DNA from 2 places in the Clostridium sp. AF34-13 genome. Region 2 is predicted to be linked to the other one. Evidence: riboswitches for the same ligand, from Rfam matches in the RefSeq annotation. Region 2 holds a riboswitch; the other holds the start of a gene.

Region 1 (7,706 bases), on a different contig from region 2:
TAATTCTTACCACTAGGTGATTTAGAGTGTTTTGTCACCCATGTCGGTACATTACCACTATAATTACTTGCATTTACCGGTGTATTTTCGCAATATGCATACATATTATGTGAAAACATTCCAAAACCTGTGTCTGTATATCTATCCATATTTATCATACGCTTTATTGATGAAGCATAATATCTGTTATTCAAATAATAAAAACCACTTTCCTCATCATAATAATATCCTCTATATCTCAATGGATTAATTTGGGCAATCTCTTTATCACCTGACTGATTTACTATCTCTCCCCAGCCATTATATATATATTCAACTATTTTTTTCCCGGCGGTATTATATATTCCTGTTATACTTCCCTGCTCATCTGTATTATAAATATACTGAACACCATTATATTTAAATCCTATCGGTATTCCATAAACATCATAATTAAACCATATCGCCTCTTTATCATTTTTTTGTAATATCAGCTTGTCTTCATCATAATAGTATTTTGTAATACTATCACCTGTATTTTTACAAACACGACGACCATTCATGTCATATTTATATTCTGCAATCTTTTTACCTGATTCATTATCAATCTCAGATAATTTATTTCCAAAACTCCATTTCATACTATATTTATTCATATATCTTATAGGATTTCCAACATCATCATAGGTTATATCTTTCCCACGAACCCTAATTAATTGATCCTTAAATTTATCATTATAGAAATAGTTTTCCTGACTTTCATATTTGTTTAATTCATTTGCAGGAATTCCATAACTATAATTAAATGACTTTACAGCAACAATATTTCCACCACCATCATATTCATAAATATATGTTTTCCCTGCATCTTTATTATCTTCTCTTACAAGCTCCATCAAATTATTATATTCATAATTTTCTTTAACAGATCCATTTTCTGTTATTTCATATAATAAACCATATTCATTATATTTGTAGCATATTTTTTTACCAAATTCATTAATTATCTTTTCTGAATCATTTTGCGAAAAATATTGCTTTTTTAAAATTGTACTACCTTTAAATGATATATTTTTTTCACTTTTATTTTGATAAGATTCTAAATCTCCTACACTATAAATATAGGTATCTAAATCTGTCCTATATTTTTCCTCTAATATTTCTCCATTATACTTTATTTTTTTATCCCATTCATATCCATTAATATCTTTTTGTATGCTAAATCCGTCACTGAGTTGCTCAGCTATAATCTCATCTTCATCATTATACTTATAATTATAAATAACATTATTGACATTATCGTAACATCTTGTCAACTTATAATGATCATCTGCATCATATTTCCAGCTATATTTCTTTGTTCCATTTTCTACATAATCTGTCACATTTCCAATTTCATCTGTTATTAAATTATAATCATAACCGTTTGCCATCGTTATACTTGTATTATTTGTTGATACAGATTTTCGTTCATATATCATTTTATCATTTATTGACAGCTTTGTCACTTCACCATCCGTATATCCGTATTTATATTCAACACCATTATGTTTGACTGTCTTCAATCCTTTTTTTCCATAATTATATTCATTATAAATTTGATTTTTTCCATCATAGGCACATTTTGCATATAAATCTCCATCTTTATTATAAATATATAACGAATATGTATTTCCAGACATCTCTACCACTTTTCTTAGATATAATATGTTATTTATCTTTATTACCTTATTTCCATTTGAATCATAATATTTCTCTATATCATCACCTCTTTTTAAGTGATAAATATATTTTACAACATTGTTTTCAACTTTTTTTTGAATAATACTATCGTATTTATTTATTTTGTTATATGTTTTTTCATCTAAAGATAATTCAATCGTTTCATTTACATCCCCACTATCCATTACAATATCATCATATGCATCTTGAATACCATCTTTATTCTCATCTCTTTGTACCGGACTATAACCTCCCTCTTTATCAGATTGAAATGTTTCAACCTGACTTAAATATTTTTGTCCAAATTTATCAGTGTATTCTGCATATGCCTCAAAATATTTACTTCCTTCACGAAATTTAAATTCCATACCATTCTTGTATCCACTTACCTTTTTAAAGCTTTCATCATCAAATCTTGTAAATAAGTTGATTTTCTGATATTCAATGTCCTCTATTCCGATTTTTCCTGTATTATTATCATAAAACATAGTAATATTCTTATACTTTGGAAGTTTGTATTGCTCAAGATTTTTTAATTTATTTATAGCTGTATTATCTTTCTCTATTTCCAATATAGATGCATTAATTTTAACTGCTTTTGAAATAATCACCCCCTGACATGTAAATTGCTGACAATTAATTTCAACATTTCCATTGGGTGCATATATTATACCACTAGAAATATAAGAATTTCCATTTATAATTATATTTCCATTTTTTGAATATAATATGGCATTATCCATTATCAGCTTCTGTCCATCTATCTTAATATCTTTTTCTGTCATAAGATTCCCTGAAAAGTTTGTATCTGCCGCCCTCATGTCATAATTATTTTTAGAATAAATATTTCCTGTAAATTTAAATTTTTCACCCTCACTATTTTCAGAAAATTCCAATTCTCTTTCATCTGAATTTTCATACTGATATACTATACCATCTGATAATTTAGAAATATTTTGATTTTGATTTTCATTCTTTATCTTCTTCCCATTTATACTTAAATCTCCAGTCATTATACTTTCTTTATAATATTCATCTTTTATTTCTGCATTAACCTTACTAGCTGAATAATTACCGACTATTCCACAAATTATAATTGTTAAACTTAAAATATTTGCTAAAATTTTTTCATATTTCTTCATATTTTCCCTCCACTATACTTTACTATCGTCTGCTATTTGTATATTGTTTTTATTATTGCTTTTTATCACCCCTATCTTTTGTTACTTTTATACAAATATTTACTACTTTTCCATAATATCATCATTGTTTTGCCCTGTCAAATATTTTTATCATCAAATATTTATATTCATTTCTGACAATACAATTCTTTTCTTCTGTTTTCTAAGTCAAACAGACTAGTGCAATGTATCAATGATACATTACACTAGTCTGCTAAATCTTTATATTTATTTTTCTCCGAAAATCTTTCCTGCAACCACTGCTATCACAATAGTAACAGCCATATCAGGCAATGTATTTCCGACAGGTATATCTACAGTCATAAGATAACGGTAGAGTATAAATCCGATAACCCAGATGATTGCATTTATCATATCAACTTTCTTACTGCTCTTATCTGCTTTTAAGATAAAGTAATCTGCTATCTGTATAGCTATCATTGGTGCGAACACCGAACCGATAAGGTACATGAAGTCTGTTATATCATCCATAGGGAATAATATTGCTGCAACTGTTCCGATTACGGTTACTGCTATTGTCACATATTTTCCGTTTAATTTTGATAAAATAGTTTCACTTGATATTCCGGCTGAATATGCATCAAGGAATGTTGTTGTCACTGTTGAAAATACAACAATCAAAAGACCAACAATTCCAAGTCCTGCTTTTACCATTATCTGTGCAACATCACTTTCTCCCGTAAATATAGCTGCACCCATTCCTATAATATACATCCAGCAGCTTACGATTCCATAAACTATCGTGCTTACAAGTGTTGCCTTTACAGGCTCTTTTGCTTCTCTTGTATAATCACTTATAAGTGGAAGCCATGACAACGGCATAGCTACCGCAAGCTCTACTGCTGCTCCAAAGCTCATGCTGTCGCCTGATACTTTTACTCCTGATGTATCGCTAAAGAATATAACCTTACACATTATTATAGTAAGAATAAATAATGCAGCCATTGCAACAGTATTTATTTTTCCAAGATTTGTTATTCCAATCACAACCCAGAGAATAATAAGAGCACCGATTACAAGACACCACACCCAGTTTCCTGTATTAAATATTCCATTTGCTGCAAGTGCTCCATCATAGATCATAATAGAAGTCCATCCCACAAGCTGGAGCACATTTAAAAATGCAAAAAATTTGCTTCCATCCGCACCAAAACTCATAGTAACAGTATCCATTGCACTTTTTCTTTCTTTTCCACCTATGATTCCTGCACAAAAAAGCATAAGGCAACCTATAATATGACCGATTATGATAGCAAGTATTCCTTTACCAAAACCGAGCGATGCAAACGATGTTCCCGTAAGTATCTCGGCTATCGAAAGTCCGGCTCCAAACCATATAAGCCCGTTTTCAAATAATGATGTTCTTCCCTTGTTTTCCATTTAATTCCTCTTTCTTACTTCTTATTATTTCTTTTCTTGTTATCTTATATAAATATTTGTGAAACTCCCAATAAACTATATTTTGTTTTTGCAACTTTACATATCATAAACAAGGAGCTTATGACATTTAATATAGTATAAAGTCTTTCAAATATAACGGATTGCTCCATTGCTACGCAATTTTGACCCTTATTTCATAAATTCATTGTCACACGCAAATGCGTGGTTCATAGGTCCGCTTCCCTTTCCAAGATCAAGCATTGCCGCAAGTGCTCCTGATATATAATCCTTTGCCCTGAGTACCGCCTTATCAAGGTCATATCCTTTTGCAAGATTTGATGCTATGGCACTTGACAAAGTACATCCGGTTCCATGAGTATTAGGATTGTCTATCCTCTTTCCCGTAAACCACTTGTAATCACCATTTCTATATAATAGGTCATTTGCATCATTTATCTGATGACCGCCTTTCATAAGCACTGCACAGTCAAATTTTTCACTTATAAACTTTGCCGCTTCTACCATGTCATTTTCATTCTCAATCTTCATTCCTGATAAAACTTCACCCTCAGGTATGTTTGGTGTGAGAACTGTTGCTATCGGAAGCAGTTTTTTCTTTAATGTACTTATCGCATCATCAGTTATGAGTTTTGCACCGCTTGTCGCAACCATAACGGGGTCAACAACTATATTTTTTGCCTTATACTCTATGAGTTTATCTGCGATTTTTTCTATAAGTCCGCTTGCCGATACCATTCCTATCTTTACCGCATCAGGGTAAATGTCCGTGAATATCTCGTCAATCTGCTCTCCTAAAAATTCAGGTGTCACATCCATGATAGCAGTCACACCCGTAGTATTCTGTGCCGTAAGTGCAGTTATCGCACTCATCGCATATACTCCGTTGCTTATCATTGTTTTTATATCAGCCTGAATTCCTGCTCCACCGCTTGAATCACTTCCTGCTATTGTTAATGCTGTTTTCAAAATTTATGTCCTCCTTTTTTTATTTATGTACTCTCGGTATCTGCGAAACTATCACCAATCTGCCTGAGTCAAACGGATATTGACAATCCGTTCCACTACCTGCTCGTAACACTATTAACTGCTATCGCAGAATATCAGTTTCGCAATTTCCTATAATCGTGCTACATCATATAAAAAGCCACAAAAAAAGAATATACATAACTACCATGCATATTCTCAACATAAATCATTGCAAATCTATACCGACAACTTCCTACGCTGGCATTATCCATCAGGTTATAAGGGTTAAGATACGCAATCTACTCTCAGCCTGTTTCACGCACAAGCTCCCCCGCATCGGCTATTATACATTAAGTTTATAATTAGTGCAAGTTGTTTACAGTATTTTTATGGCTGAACTGTTAATCTTCATCAAACTATGGTATAATTATTTTAGAAAGAAATTTTTCAAAATTATAATCTGAAAACAGACCAATAGGTCAATAGGTCAAAATGAAAAGGAGGGATTTCTATGGATATTGCAGCACTCTCTATGGGCATATCACAGGCAGATGTAATAAATAATGTTGAAACCGCAGTTCTTGCAAAAAGTCTAGATACAATGAAAGAAAGCGGAGCCGGTCTTATTGACATGATGAATCGTTCTGCTATGGAAAGGTCTGTCAATCCGGAACTCGGTGCAAATATTGATATTACGATATAAAACTGTTTTCTAAAAATTAACCCCCATCTATGTTGTGAATATTTTCATTATACAGATGGGGTAGTTTTTTATTCTTTTTTACTCTATTATTAAATGAGCTGTTGACCTTATAATATCAGTAAAATGTTCAACTTCTCCTTTAGAATATCTATTATTTTCTATCTTATAAGAAAGTAGCTGTCAACACCTAATTTTACATCTAAATACAATAATCACTCCATCCACCCTCATCAGTCCCTACACAACTGTTTCGTACCATAAGTTTTCCCTCAAGTTCTGTCCTGACAACACTTTTATGTCCTCCACGCATACGGTCAACTAAAAGATATAATGCAAACTTCCCCATCTCCTCTTTAGGAAGTCTTACTGTTGTAAGCATAGGTCTTGTATATTGTGCTTCTTCTATATCATCACTTGCTATTATAGATGGAATATAATACCTGTTTTTATTTGTTTCAAGGAATTTTAACATCCCGATAGCTGTTATATCGTTTGCACAATATATTCCTGTCGGTCTGTCCTCCGACTGCATAAATTTCTGCATTGCCGCAAACCCCTCCGCTTCTGTCTGCCCGGTCTGTACTATATAATCTGCCTCCGGGTCGATGTCATGTCTGTGCAATGCCTCAAGATACCCACGATACCTCGCTTCATTGTAGCAGTCACCAACATAACCTATACTTGTATGCCCTAGTGATATAAGATATTCTACTGCCATCATGGCAACTTTCTTTCCGTCACACAAAACCTCATCAACCTCATAATTTGTTGAATTACGGTTTACCGAAACGACATTTTTAAATTTGTTATTGAGTTTTTTCAATGCGTCTTTATTACATTTACCAATGATTATAAGACCGTCACATTTCTGCTCAAGCTCATCATACATTTTATCTACCAGCAGATTAAGATCCTCATGGCGGCATTTTTTATCATTTGAAAAAACAGGCATATACCAGACCTTTGTCAATATTGCAACCTGTTTATGTATCTCACTTTCTATCACCCGCAGCAGTTCATTAAAAAACGGATCTGCCGTTGCCTTTTCCATTCGTGTCATAAGAACACTGACATAATAGACTTTTTCTTCCTTCTCCTTAACTCCCATCTTTAGATTTCTTGCAGCAGTATTTGGGGTGTAATTAAGCTCTATCGCAATCTTCCAGATTTTGTCACGAAGCTTGGGAGATGAACATTTATAATTTGGATTGTTGAGCACGCGTGAAACAGTCGAAGCCGATACACCTGCTCTCTCTGCTATTTTCTTGATTGACATGATTTTTTCCTTTCTTACTTAAGGATGTACTCTATGAACAACTTTTGTCTTTTCCCACTTACATTATATTCATACTCTTTCCCTAGGACAACAATAATATTTGAAATCGTTTTCACACACTGCAATCCCCTGATATTCAGGTATTTCATAATTATATACATATAATATTTCAGCCAAAAAATCCCCTGACATAGCTAATCAGATATCTGCCCCCTCTCTGCTGCCTGCCTGATAATGTTAAAATTGCTGGGTTTTCCGTATTTTCATCCTGTTTCCACAAACTCTCCCCAATTAACTTTATTTGTTCACATTTATTAACATATATTTCACATTTAAAACATTACAAGTTCACACTTCCACGATAATATAAACCCATCAAATGAAACAAAATCATTTGATAAGTGCTTAAATTTTTTTCATACCTTCTCCAAACAGTTAAGCGAAAGCTTGACTGTTA
Region 2 (7,706 bases):
AGACTTACCGTTTTGAAAAGATAAATTTTGATGACAGTCCTGATATTGACATCAACACATATAATAAGAATAAAACCGAAACTATCAAATCTGTGCACAACGATATAAAAAATACCACGACATTTTTACATAATAGTGAAAATGACATCAAAATATCTTCACCAAATGTCGTTTCAAACACAGATGCACCACAGGTAAGTGAGGACGATTTTATATCTGATGATATTTCCATATCAGATGAAGAAATGACTGATATTCTTTTATCCGGACAGGTTGAGCGAAAATTAACCGACAGACTTTCCGATAAACAGATAGCTGCCAAAGGCTTTATGATATTTCTTGATGCCGACAGCTACCATGACAAGCGGCTGATATTCCTTAGTCTCAGGCAATATTTAAACGATACCATGTTGAATAATATTGCAGTCACTCTCGACCTTGTTCTTGATGAAGGCAGTCCCGAACAGCATTTTGATACGATTTTAAACTGCCTCGAAACCCATGAACATTATGAATGTAACAGGCTTCGCTAAAAATGATAAAATGTACTCTCGGAATCTTCTGAACGAAGAATTTTGAAATGGATTTTTGATATATAATGACATTTTCGCAATACATACAAAGTATGTATGCGTACACGGTGTGTACGACGAGAAAATAGAAACAGTTTATCGGGAATACAGCCGAAACAACTCGTTTTGAGAAGATACTGCGAGTACATTAAATAAGAAATGAGGATAAATAAATGAAAGTAAATAAAGAAAGTATGCTTGTATATGCAATAACAGACAGACATTGGACAGGTGAAAAAACGCTTGAACAGCAGGTTGATGAAGTTCTTAAAAACGGTGCCACTTTTTTGCAAATACGCGAGAAAAATATGCCACATGATGAACTTGTAAAAGAGGCTGTCCTTATTAAAGAGATTGCAAAAAAATATAATGTTCCCGTTGTAATAGACGATGACATTTATGCCGTTATCGAGTCAGGTGTTGACGGTGTGCATATCGGTCAGAAAGATATGGATTATATTGAAGCAAGAAAACTTCTCGGTGATGACAAGATAATAGGTATGACGGCACCAAGTGTTGAACTTGCAAAGAAAGCAGAAAAACTCGGTGCTGACTATATCGGTGCAGGAGCGGTCTTTAACACAAGCACAAAAAAAGACACCAAACCACTTGAACTTAGCACACTTAGGGAAATATGCAGCAGCATTTCCATTCCAGTTGTCGCAATCGGTGGTATCGACCACTCGAATGTCAGAAAACTTAAGGGAACCAATATTGACGGAGTTGCCGTAATCTCCGCACTTTTTGGAGCAGATGACCCTGGCGAAGCCACTAGAGAACTTGTTTCAATTATGAAAGATGTAGTTAAATAAAAAAATTTTCGGAGGTAGCAATGAACACAACTCATAAGCTGCATATTTTTGATATGGACGGTACGATACTCGACTCAATGCCAATGTGGTCTACCATAGCATCGGATTATCTTGACTCATATGATATTCCACATGACGATGATGTAAATAAACTTATAGAGGCATACACACTTGAAAATGCCGCAAAATATTTTATAGAACTCGGACTTGATAAAACGATAGACGATATAATCAAAGATATTTATGATTTTTCTTTTAATAAATATAAAAATGAAATACCGGCAAAACCGGATATGGCAGAACTTTTGAAAAAACTTCATGAAACCGGTGAGACAATTATCCTTTTATCGGCATCACCTGTACAATGTGCCGTGGCTGCCTTTAAACGGCTTAACATCCTGGAATATTTTGATAAACTTTTTTCATGTCAGGATTTTGAGACAGATAAGACTGTTCCTGAAACTTTTATAAATGTAGCTGCTTCTCTAGGCTTTAAACCCGAAGATGCAATCGTATATGAAGATGCACTATATTCAATACGCTCGGCAAAAGCCGCAGGCTGCAAAACAGTCGCAATATATGATGACTTCGCCAGAAATGAATGGGACGAAATTTTAAAAACAGCAGATGAGATATTTATAACACCTGATATGCATAAAAATATAACAAAAATGTAAATAATATAATAGCGAAACTTTTGTAATCTTAGTAAAGCAGATATTCGCAATTTGTTTCATTACTTGCTCATATAAAATTATGAGGATATAACAACTGTTATATCCTCATAATCATTACAACTTAGATTAAGTTTCACAATCCCAAAAAATCATTCATCAAATATAGAAACAATTTCTCCGTCAAGAATCTTATTCATGTTCTTTACTGCACAGAAGTTTCCGCACATTGAGCAGGTATCTTCCTTTTCAGGCTTTGCTGATGCACGATAATTTCTTGCTTTTTCAGGGTCTATCGAATACTCAAATGTCTTTTCCCAGTCAAGTTCTTTTCTTGCCTGTCCCATATTGTCATCCCAGTCTCTTGCTCCCGGAACTCCTTTTGCTATATCGGCAGCATGGGCCGCTATCTTTGATGCGATTATTCCCTCTTTTACATCATTTACATCAGGAAGTCTAAGATGCTCAGCAGGTGTTACATAGCATAAGAATGATGCCCCATATGTAGCTGCTATCGCTCCACCTATCGCTGCTGTTATATGATCATATCCCGGTGCTATATCAGTAACAAGCGGTCCAAGTACATAGAATGGTGCTCCCTTGCACATTGCCTGCTGTACTTCCATATTTGCCTTAATCTGGTTAAGCGGCATATGTCCCGGTCCCTCTATCATTACCTGAACATCTTTTTCCCATGCTCTGTTTGTAAGCTCAGAAAGTGCTATAAGTTCCTCTATCTGTGCCGCATCAGTGGCATCCTTAAGACATCCCGGACGGCAGGCATCACCAAGACTCATTGTAACATCATACTGCCTGCATATATCGAGTACCTCATCATAATACTCATAGAACGGATTTTCATTTCCTGTCATCTCCATCCATGCATAAATGATAGAGCCACCTCTTGAAACTATATTCATGAGTCTTTTATTTCTCTTAAATTTTCTTGCTGTCTCTTTGTTTATTCCACAATGAATAGTCATAAAGTCAACACCGTCCTCAGCGTGCATTCTTACAACATCAATCCACTCTTTTGCAGTAATATCCTTAAGTGCTTTCTTATAATAAACAACGGCATCATAAATCGGAACAGTTCCGATAACGGCAGGACATTCACTTGTGAGTTTGCGTCTGAATACCTGTGTATCGCCGCATGAACTTAAATCCATAATAGCTTCTGCACCCATATCAACGGCACTCTTAACTTTTTCCATCTCCATGTCAAGATCAGTCCAGTCTCTCGATGTTCCGAGATTGACATTTATCTTTGTTCTAAGTTTTGTTCCTATTCCACTCGGCTTTAAACACTTGTGGTTTTTATTGGCAGGAATAATAACCTGTCCCTTTGCAACAAGCTTTATAAGCTCATCCTTATCAATCTTTTCATCCTCAGCAACTGCAAGAAGTTCCTTTGTGTAAATACCTTTTCTAGCGGCATCCATCTGTGTAGCGTATTCCATTTTTACCTCATTTCTGCACACATCTTTTGTGCGTAATTATTTTTCTGTTGACCTAAAACATGGCAAAACCAGCGTTTTGCAACAAGAATTGTGAAACAATTCTTGTTGGCATCACGCTATGTTATGAGCATTTCCCTATACATAAAAAACTCCGGATAACTGATGTAATACACCAGTCTCCGGAGTGACCATGCAAAATATTTAAAACATATGTGAACCATTTAAACAGAAGTTTTAAATCTTTAATATTTATAACTATCTATATATAAATATTAAAAATTTCAAACCGTAATCCACATAAACAATATCTGCCTACGACAGTACTAACTGTATCAGGTCATATGGGTCGGATAAAATCCCTCTCAGCATTAAGCTCCCCAGATGTATTTGATTATATTTACTTTCAATACTAATGTCAAGATATTTTTTACATTTTAACATACGAAAATGAAAGGCTGAACTGTTACTACGAAATTTCCTGCCCGATAACACCTTTATCACCAAATGTCAAGTATTGACTATCACCCACAAAAAAGCTACCATTATATTAAAACTTTTTATTAAGATTTTAAGGAAAAATCTGTCTTAAATTGTATTTTTCTAAAATATATTTGGAGGTTATTTATGATACTGGGGCTTTCCATTTACTTTATTCTGATGAATTTCTATGTTTTTAGCATTTTAGGCTGGGTTTATGAGAGCACTTTTGTTTCGATAAGAACCGGAAAGCCTGTCAACAGAGGCTTTCTCGTCGGTCCGATGCTTCCTTTATACGGTACGGGTGCTACTCTTGTTTATGTACTTTTACGACCTGTTTCCAGTCACCCGTCACTGCTTTACGCTCTCGGTATGCTTATTGCTACTGTTATAGAATACATCACATCTTATGTGCTTGAAAAACTTTTTCATGCTAAATGGTGGGATTACTCAAAAGCCCCTTACAATTTAAACGGCAGGATTGCCATTATCCCCTCTATGTTCTGGGGATTTCTGACTTTATTTTTGTTTGATGTCCTTGAACCGTTTGCAATATGGCTTATCGGTCTTATACCCGAGGCAACAGGGCTAAAAATACTTGCAGTTCTTATCTTGATTTCACTTGCCGATCTGACATACACAATTATTGAAACTGTTAATTTCAGAAAACAGTTGGAAACACTTTATACATTCAGACAGGAACTTGAACAGCAGTTTCAGGAATTACAGCTTAACTCATTGAAAGATGACCTCTTGGCAAAAATCGGTCTAAGTGAAAAAATAGAAAATATCCGTGAAAAACTTGCATCCTTAAAAGAAACTGTTATTGAAGAACCTAAGCTACGCCTTATTGAAGAAAAATTAAGTGATTATCGTGAAAAAAGCCGTTCTCTGTTAAAAAACAAACACTTTTTCATGGGAAACAGGCGTATTGTGGATGCATTCCCAACTATGCGATTTATTCCTAAAAATAAATCATCAATATCAGTAAAGGAGATGATTGGATATATAAATACAAAAGTCAAAAAAAATAATAAAGACTGACTGCCGGTTTGATTTTCACCGGTATATGTATTACATCATGTAACATTCAGAGCACATGAAATCCATTAAAGAAAGCAGGAATATTATGAAGATCATTAAAAGAAGCGGTTCAGAAAACGAGTTTGATGCAGATAAGATAATCGCCGCAATAAGCAAAGCAAATACAGAAGTTCCGACTATGGAACGCCTTTCAGAAGAACAGATAGCTGAAATAGCATCAAATGTTGAAAGTATATGCGAAGAAATGCACCGTGCCTTAAATGTTGAAGAGATACAGGATCTTGTCGAAGACCAGATAATGAACAAGCGTGCATTTGCCCTTGCCAGAAAGTATATAACCTACCGCTACAACAGGGCACTTGTAAGAAAATCAAATTCAACTGACAAACAGATCTTAAGTCTTATCGAATGTGACAATGAGGAAGTCATGCAGGAAAATTCCAACAAAAACCCTACTGTAAACAGCGTCCAGCGTGACTATATGGCTGGTGAAGTAAGCAAGGATATAACTAAAAGATTTTTACTTCCTGAGGATATTGTCAGAGCACACGAACAGGGAATAATCCACTTTCACGACTCAGATTATTTTGCACAGCATATGCACAACTGCTGCCTTGTAAACCTTGAGGATATGCTCCAGAACGGCACTGTCATAAGCGAGACTATGATAGACACACCAAAAAGTTTTGCCACTGCGTGCAATATTGCAACACAGAGTATCGCACAAATAGCAAGTTCACAGTATGGCGGTCAGAGTTTTTCACTTGCACATCTCGCTCCGTTTGTCGATGTGAGCCGCAAAAAATATTTTAAACAGGTAACTGCTGAATTTGAGACCGCAGGAATAAATTATACTCATGAACAGGTTGAAAAAGTTGTCGAGATAAGAGTTAAAGACGAGATAAAGCGTGGCGTACAGATGATACAATACCAGGTTATCACGCTTATGACTACAAATGGACAGGCTCCTTTTGTTACTATATTTATGTATCTCAATGAAGCAAAAGACGAGAGAACAAAGACAGACCTTGCAATGGTCATAGAGGAGATATTGAACCAGCGTATCCTCGGTGTGAAAAACGAAAAAGGCATCTACATCACACCCGCTTTTCCAAAACTTCTCTATGTGCTTGAAGAAGATAATATCACAGAGGGCTCAAAATACTGGTATCTGACAAAACTTGCCGCAAAATGTACCGCAAAAAGAATGGTTCCCGACTATATCTCTGAAAAAGTCATGCTTGACCTTAAAGACGGCAACTGTTATCCGTGTATGGGCTGCCGCTCTTTCCTTACGGTCTATCATGACGAGAATGGTAAACCTAAATTTTACGGCAGGTTCAATCAGGGTGTCGTTACCGTAAATCTTGTAGATATAGCCTGTTCATCAGAAAAAGATATGGATAAATTCTGGCAGATATTTGATAAACGCATGAAACTTTGCAAGAAAGCACTTATGTACCGCCACAACAGACTCAAAGGCACACTATCAGATGTTGCACCTATCCTTTGGCAAAACGGTGCCTTAGCAAGACTTAAAAAGGGCGAAAAAATAGACAAACTTTTATATAATGGCTATTCAACAATATCGCTTGGCTATGCCGGACTTTGCGAGTGCGTACGCTATATGACCGGAAAATCGCACACTTCGCCCGATGCAACCCCTTTTGCACTCGAAGTCATGCAGAAACTTAATGATTATTGCACTAAATGGAAAGCTGAGGAAAATATTGATTTCAGTATATACGGAACTCCGCTTGAATCGACAACATATAAATTTGCCAAATGTTTACAAAAAAGATTTGGCATAATTGAGGGTGTCACTGACAAAAATTATATCACAAACAGCTACCATGTTCATGTAACCGAACCTATAAACGCTTTTGATAAATTAAAATTTGAAGCCCGGTTCCAAAAACTCTCTCCGGGTGGAGCAGTAAGCTATGTTGAAGTTCCAAACCTTGAAAACAACATTGATGCCGTACTTGAAGTAGTCAAATATATTTACGACAATATTATGTATGCCGAACTTAACACTAAAAGTGATTACTGCCAGTGCTGTGGTTATAATGGTCAGATAGAAATTGTCGAAGATGAAAGCGGCAAACTTATATGGCAATGCCCTAATTGCGGCAATACCGACCAGAATAAGATGAATGTCGCAAGACGAACCTGTGGATATATCGGCACCCAATTCTGGAATCAGGGCAGAACACAGGAGATAAAAGAGCGTGTACTTCATCTTTAAACAGATATGAAGTCATAATAAACAAAACAATTCTGCCTCCGTAAATACCAAGCATATATTCGCAGGCTTGTTTTACTATTTTCCTGATAGGCTCAAAAAGCTGTATATCATATATTTCTAATGATATACAGCTTTTATATATAATATATTTAATTTATAACAGTGTATCTAATATTGATTATATGATATTTTCAAAATCCTACTCACACTTTTTTATCGTATCACATAATTTTTGATACTTTTCTCTAAGTATCTCATATAATTCTTCAACACCGTCCAAAGAACCACTTCTTAAAATCTCAACAATCCGGACATCTTCCTCCAATAAATTGTCAAATCCTAAGTTTCCTGACAAGCCTTTTAAGGTATGAGCACATTTAAATGCCTCCCCAACATTTCCCGCCTTAATATTTTCTCCA

What was found. A riboswitch is a leader RNA that binds a small molecule or an ion and turns the genes downstream of it on or off. The one in region 2 is predicted to bind thiamine pyrophosphate.
Region 1: it holds a riboswitch for thiamine pyrophosphate, as region 2 does, so the genes downstream of both, thiD (bifunctional hydroxymethylpyrimidine kinase/phosphomethylpyrimidine kinase) here and thiC (phosphomethylpyrimidine synthase ThiC) in region 2, are expected to answer to the same signal.

What each region holds. Positions count from the first base shown of each region.
Region 1 covers NZ_QUEB01000014.1:13,505-21,210, reverse strand. The annotation lists gene DWZ63_RS12030 (RHS repeat-associated core domain-containing protein) at 1-2,843, opposite strand, end outside; gene cytX (putative hydroxymethylpyrimidine transporter CytX) at 3,111-4,283, opposite strand; gene thiD (bifunctional hydroxymethylpyrimidine kinase/phosphomethylpyrimidine kinase) at 4,473-5,270, opposite strand; TPP riboswitch at 5,503-5,613, opposite strand; gene DWZ63_RS12015 (YjfB family protein) at 5,782-5,973, shown strand; gene DWZ63_RS12010 (LacI family DNA-binding transcriptional regulator) at 6,173-7,249, opposite strand.
Region 2 covers NZ_QUEB01000013.1:57,281-64,986, forward strand. The annotation lists gene DWZ63_RS11680 (DUF1653 domain-containing protein) at 1-533, shown strand, start outside; gene thiE (thiamine phosphate synthase) at 746-1,384, shown strand; gene DWZ63_RS11690 (HAD family phosphatase) at 1,405-2,061, shown strand; gene thiC (phosphomethylpyrimidine synthase ThiC) at 2,211-3,518, opposite strand; TPP riboswitch at 3,811-3,908, opposite strand; gene DWZ63_RS11700 (hypothetical protein) at 4,143-5,039, shown strand; gene nrdD (anaerobic ribonucleoside-triphosphate reductase) at 5,125-7,287, shown strand; gene DWZ63_RS11710 (Hpt domain-containing protein) at 7,487-7,706, opposite strand, start outside.